DNA from 2 places in the Robertmurraya mesotrionivorans genome. Region 2 is predicted to be linked to the other one. Evidence: predicted binding sites of a transcription regulator. Region 2 holds the regulator's gene; the other holds the start of a gene.

Region 1 (3,422 bases), on a different contig from region 2:
TTCTCCACTATCTAAATTGAGTTGCCAGTGGACCCCGAACTTGTCTGTGACTTGACCGTACAGCTTGCTCCAAAATGTTTCTTGAAGTGGCATAGTTACCTTTCCATCAACACTCAATTGTTCAAACCAGGATTTAAGATTCTCACTATCTTTGTTTACAATAGCAAGAGTAACGTTATTTCCTTCAACAAACGGCATTCCAGGGAAGTTATCGGAAAACATCACATTCGTTCCGTCAATGCTAAGACGTGTGTGCATGACTAATTTTTTGGCTTCTTCTGGAAGTGGATGATCTGGATGAGGTGGAGTATCTCCAAAAGTCATAATATTTGGTTTCGCCGTCCGAAACACATCTGCATAAAATTCAACAGCTTCTCTGCAATTACCATCAAAAACAAGATACACATCAACAGACATCATCTTCACTCCTAAAAAAATAGTACAATCACTTCCATTATATCCAATGCTTTAATTAAAAACCTAATTAATTTTAAAAGGGAATAGACCCTAGCATTTGGAAATGTGGTAAAAATAGACGATAATTAACTCATACATAGTAGAGGAGCGGAAAAAATGTTGTCACAAAAAAGAGAAAACATAAAAATTGGTAGCCGTGTAAAGGTGGTACAAAAAGCACATCAGCGAACAGGGAAACTAACGGAAGGTGTGGTTGCAAAAATCCTTACAAATAGCCCTACTCATCCACATGGAATCAAGGTGATGCTAGAAAATGGTTTGGTTGGGAGAGTAAAGGAAATATTATAATCTTCCAGAAGTAGGTATTTTAAAAACAATAGAATTTTTATTTTATTCACGTACAAAATAATGGTAAGAAAACTATTTATTGACGCGTGGAGGAAATGAAAATGCCTGATACACCTTCAATGACATCTTCAGAAATTGGAACACTATGGATTACATATCAACAAAAAACAATGCTTTTTCAAATGCTAGACTACTTTATCAATAAAGCTGATGATCATGAAGCAAGAGAAATCATGAGCTCTTTAAGAGACGAAATTCAACCGGTTATTGCACGGATGGTTTCTATGTTTAATGCAGAGGGAATTCCAATTCCGATTGGCTTCGTTCCTCAAGATGTAAATAAAGATGCACCGAAGCTTTATGATAATGGCTTTGATATTATGTTCGTCCGGTTAGTAAAACAAATCAGTTCGGGAATGCATACCTTAAACTTAACTATGGTTTATCGGGAGGATATCATTCTTCTTTTTAGAGATTTAACGAAGATGACTCAAAAATATTACGATGATTGTACAAAGTATTTGCTGAAAAAAGGACTTCTTCCAAGAGCGCCATACGTAACAATTGAAAAATCAATTGAATTTGTCAAAACAAATGACTACCTTGACGGGGCAAAACTGTTTAGTGAAAAAAGACCCCTAAATACGGTGGAAATTGCTCATATTTACCATGGGATTGAGTCAAATGTGACAGGGATGCAAATGATTTTTGGTTTTGCTCAGGTTGCAAAAGAAAAAGAGGTAAAAAAATACTTTAAAAAGGGTGGAGAACTAGCTAAATCAACCATCAAAGATATGAGTGAAGTTCTTTTACAGAACAATATACAAGTTCCTAGTACCGCTGGGGGGAATATAACAGATTCAAAAGTTCCACCATTTTCAGATAAAATAATGATGTACACTATCAGTCTTTTCTGTAGCTTTTCGTTAGGAGGAAACTCCATCGGAACAGCCTTTAGCTTACGAAATGATTTACCTGTAAAGCTAGCAACGTATATGAAGGATATTTTTGAATATGCCCATGAGGGAGCAAAGTTTATGATTCAGAATGGTTGGATGGAAGAGCCCCCGCAGACGATCAAGTAAATTTTGTTTATCTGTGCGGAATTAAATAAACTAAACAAAGCCACCCTTGGAAGATAGGGTGGTTTTGCATTTTCTACGATTCTATAATTTTGTCTTGTGTGTTACAAATGTCACAAAGTGTATAAATTTACTTCAACATTTAAACAAATTTTTAAGCTATACTCACTCTTGTGAATTAGTGAACATTTAATGAACACAAGGAGTGAGGGCTAATGACAGAGCTTTTTTTGGCAAGGCTTCAGTTTGGAGCTACTACGATATTCCATTTTTTATTCGTACCAATGTCGATTGGTTTAGTGTTTATGGTTGCGTTAATGGAAACATTCTATGTCGTCAAAAATGAAGAAATCTATAAGAAGATGGCAAAATTTTGGGGACATCTGTTTCTGATTAACTTTGCTGTCGGGGTCGTAACAGGAATTATTCAAGAATTTCAATTTGGAATGAACTGGTCAGAGTATTCTAGATTTGTCGGGGATGTATTTGGTGCTCCGCTTGCTATTGAAGCTTTATTAGCTTTTTTTATGGAGTCTACTTTTATCGGTTTATGGATTTTTGGATGGAACCGTCTATCTAAGAAAGTCCATTTATTATGTATCTGGCTTGTTTCGATTGGAACGATGCTTTCAGCCCTTTGGATATTAGCAGCGAATTCGTTTATGCAGGAACCAGTTGGATTTGTCATGAATAATGGGAGAGCAGAGATGAATGATTTCTTTGCTTTGTTAAAAAATCCGCAGCTTCTTGTTGAATTTCCACATGTCATTTTTGGTGCGCTTGCTACAGGATCCTTTTTTATTGGAGGGGTTAGTGCCTATAAGCTACTAAAAAAACAAGAAGTTGAATTTTTCGCAAGATCATTCCGAATAGCGATGGTAGTATCACTCGTTTCTGGAGTGGGGGTAGCGTTTAGCGGACATGAGCAGGCAAAGCATTTAATGGAATCACAGCCGATGAAAATGGCTGCCAGTGAAGCATTGTGGGAAGACAGTGGTGATCCTGCTGCTTGGACAATATGGGCACATATCGACACAGACAATAAAGAAAATTCATTCGAAATAAGCATTCCATACATATTAAGTTACTTAACATACGAGAAGTTTTCCGGTAGTGTACCAGGAATGCTTACGCTCCAAAAGGAATACGAAGAAAAGTATGGTCCAGGAAATTATATTCCACCAGTGAAAACAACATTTTGGAGCTTCCGCATTATGGCAGGTGCTGGGGGTGTAATGATTTTGGTTTCGGCATTAGGTCTGTGGTTTCAATTTACCGAATCACTCATGAGAAGAACCTTCTTTTTAAAGCTGTTAGTCGGACTTATATCTTTCCCGTTTATCGCAAATTCTGCTGGATGGATCATGACTGAAATTGGTAGACAACCGTGGACTGTATTTGGACTAATGACAACAGCTGCATCTGTATCACCAAATGTTTCTGTTCAGTCTTTGTTATTTTCTTTAATCGCGTTTACAGCCATCTATTTAATTTTAGCTATCGTGCTTGTGTACTTGTTTATTAGAGAGATTAAAAAAGGAGTTGATCATCATGAGGACGTTCAATCGATTGATG
Region 2 (3,422 bases):
TAACAACTTCGCAAGAGCTAAACGAGTTTTCTGGCCACCACTCAAGCTATCAATTTTCGTAGAGTAATCAAATGAGTGGAAATTTAATCCATGTAGGACAGAGCGTATATCAGACTCGTACTGATACCCCCCATTCTCCTTAAATTCATTTTGGAGATGGTCATATTCTTTTATTGTCCGCTCGTACAAAGCAGCATCTTCAAATACGGTAGGATCAGCCATTTTTTCCTCAAGCTTACGAAGCTCTTTCTCTTGGTTCATGACATGTTCAAAAACGGTAAGCATTTCTTCCCAAATGGATAATCCGGAGACAAGACCTGTATTCTGAGCCAAATACCCGATCGTTACATGTTTGGGTTTGATTAAATCTCCTGATTCATAGGAAAGATGGCCGGCAATAATCTTGAGTAAAGTAGATTTTCCAGCCCCATTTCGACCTACTAAGGCAATACGGTCTCTTGTTTGAACTTCTAGTTTTATATTCGATAAAATAAGGTCAGCTCCATAAGACTTGGAAAGCTGGTTCACTTGTAGTAGTATCATTGATTTCACCTCTATACTTCTACGGTTAGTGTATCGCATTCAATACGGATGAGCAATGATATGAGTTGTGAAGTATGTTACAATGTTTTCATACAGAACGAGGAAAATAGTGTATGATTTTGAAAGAGGTGTATAATAGATGTCAGAGTTCACTCATTTTAATAAAGAAGGCAGAGCGAAAATGGTAGATGTGAGTGATAAGCCCGAAACAGTACGGACGGCCATTGCCCATTCTAGTATCACAGTCAATCAAGAGATATATGATCGTATCACACATAACCAAATGAAAAAAGGTGATGTGCTAGCAGTGGCACAGGTTGCAGCGGTTATGGCTAGTAAAAAAACATGGGATATTATTCCAATGTGTCATCCTATTCCACTTACCGGTGTCGATATTTCTTTTGATTGGGAATCAGATAACCATTGCCATACTCTACATATTTCTGCTAGTGTAAAGACAAAAGGGAATACGGGTGTAGAAATGGAAGCGTTAACAGCCGCTTCTGTTTGTGCGCTTACCGTTTATGATATGTGTAAAGCAGTAGATAAAGGAATGGTTATCGGGAAAACATACCTTGTTGAAAAAACGGGTGGTAAAAACGGTGACTTTAAAAGAGAAGAGAAACTATATTAGTTAAAGATAGAAGGTAGGGGAAGAACGATGAGTAATGAATCCATGAAAATCCCACAAGCAACGGCGAAAAGACTACCATTGTATTATCGCTTTTTAAATAGTTTACACTCATCAGGAAAGCAACGAGTTTCATCGGCTGAACTAAGTGAGGCGGTGAAGGTCGATTCTGCAACGATCCGAAGAGATTTTTCATACTTTGGAGCGTTAGGCAAAAAGGGATACGGTTACAATGTAAACTATCTATTATCCTTTTTCCGTAAAACACTCGACCAAGATGAGTTAACGAAGGTAGCGTTAATCGGGGTGGGGAATTTAGGGACAGCCTTTTTAAATTATAATTTCTTAAAAAATAATAATACAAAAATTGCTGTTGCATTTGACGTAGTAGAAGAAAAGGTAGGCACAAAAATTGGAGAAGTGCCTGTCTATCATATGGATGATTTAGAAGAGGTTATTGAAAGAGAAGATATTCAAGTAGCGATATTAACCGTTCCAGCAACGGTTGCACAATCCATTACCGATCGAATGGTTCAAGGAACGGTGAGAGGAATTTTAAACTTTACACCGGCCCGATTAACGGTTCCATCATCGATCAGGGTTCATCATATTGATCTCGCTATTGAGTTACAGTCACTTGTGTACTTTTTAAAGCACTATTCAGTGGATGAAGAAATGGTAGAGGAATAAACAACAAGCCGCCCCTTATTGGAGCGGCTATTTCTTTTGCTGTTTCTTCATCTCTTTGATTTTAAAATGTAAAAGAATCATCCGAATGCCTGAACCAATATCAAATGTAGCTAGCAAGACTAGCAGGTAGGTAAAAAAGCCCCACTCTCCATTTTGCTGTAAGTCCTGTATCGCAAACACTGTGAACAGAGCACCTAAGATGATGTATATAATACCTGAGAATAAAGGTGACTGTCTCATAAGAAGAATCCTCCAATAAAGCTTTGCATTTGTTCTGCTTGTTTGATTAATTTTTCTAAGTCTTCCCTATATACGGATTGCACAAGAACAACGAACGTATTCATTGATACGTGAGCAACGATCGGAACGAGAATACGATTGGTTTTTACGTATAAATACGCAAAGGTGAATCCCATCGCGGAATAAAGTAGGGTGTGCTCAGGCTCCATATGGGCAAAAGAAAAAATGACGGAGCTAAGCAAGGCAGATAGGAAAAAGTTAAAACGCTTATAAAAAGCCCCAAAAATGATCTTACGAAAGACAATTTCTTCTAATATAGGACCAATAACCGAGCTAACGACAATCATAATAGGAAAAGATTCAATGATACGTAAAATCTGCTGTGTATTATCAGATCCTACCTCAATACCAATCCAACGTTCAATATTTGCAGCAAAGGCTTGGGCAAATAGGGCAAGAAAGACACCTGTGATGGACCAGAGGATCGACCGACCTAAGCTTGCTCCGTTTCTTACTTCATTTGCGTTTACCATCTCTTCACGCAACAACAGCAGGACAATGACAAGTGTGATCGAAAAGCTGATAACAAGCCAAGTGACACCTGCAAACCCTTGAGAGTTTGTTTCAAAACCAATCATTTCTAGTACGAGAGAGGTTATAGGGACACCAATAAAGCTTGAAAGCTGCATAGCAATATAAGCAATTAATATAATCCAATATTCACGTTTCAAAACAAGTCTCCTTTTCAATCCAATATAGTTATTCTACTCGTAAACATCAGGTTGTATCAAATAAGAAGAATTATTGTCCGTATTTTAGCATTATATGGATAGAATAGGTGGAAAAGTACATACTTAGTAAGGTTGTATAATTAACAAGTTATGGGAGGACTTTTACAAAAAAATTATAAAAAAAAGCGGTTTCTCGCTTGCAAAAAATGAAGAGATTCATTAATATAATAGTTGTGTTAGCACTCTAGTTAAGTGAGTGCTAATAATTAAATCTTACATATATTTGAGGAGGTTGTTTCACTTGTTAAAGCCACTAGGTGATCGCATTGTAATTGAGCTAGTTGAAACGGAAGAAAAAACGGCAAGCGGTATTGTACTACCAGACTCTGCTAAAGAGAAGCCTCAAGAAGGCAAAGTAGTTGCTGTCGGCACTGGCCGCGTACTTGAAAGCGGTGAGCGTGTAGCTCTTGAAGTTTCTGTGGACGACCGCATTATCTTCTCAAAATACGCTGGCACAGAAGTTAAGTACCAAGGAAAAGAGTACTTAATTCTACGTGAAAACGATATTCTAGCTATTCTTGGATAAG

The links. The regulator Rex, encoded in region 2, represses fermentation and respiration genes when NADH is low (regulators of the CRP and FNR family bind a similar motif). The targets are predictions, from matches to a motif close to TTGTGAAATATTTCACAA.
Region 1: ACRX5O_RS20825 (cytochrome ubiquinol oxidase subunit I) is a predicted target of Rex. The motif match lies at 2,019-2,036, and genes of this name have one in related genera.

The regions. Positions count from the first base shown of each region.
Region 1 is NZ_JBPCCH010000020.1:45,216-48,637, reverse strand. Features, by position in the region: gene ACRX5O_RS20840 (VOC family protein) at 1-417, opposite strand, end outside; gene ACRX5O_RS20835 (YwbE family protein) at 574-765, shown strand; gene ACRX5O_RS20830 (DUF3231 family protein) at 867-1,850, shown strand; gene ACRX5O_RS20825 (cytochrome ubiquinol oxidase subunit I) at 2,063-3,422, shown strand, end outside.
Region 2 is NZ_JBPCCH010000016.1:6,095-9,516, forward strand. Features, by position in the region: gene ACRX5O_RS19195 (ABC-F family ATP-binding cassette domain-containing protein) at 1-543, opposite strand, end outside; gene moaC (cyclic pyranopterin monophosphate synthase MoaC) at 683-1,177, shown strand; gene ACRX5O_RS19205 (redox-sensing transcriptional repressor Rex) at 1,205-1,864, shown strand; gene ACRX5O_RS19210 (YdiK family protein) at 1,892-2,104, opposite strand; gene ACRX5O_RS19215 (CPBP family intramembrane glutamic endopeptidase) at 2,101-2,835, opposite strand; gene groES (co-chaperone GroES) at 3,137-3,421, shown strand.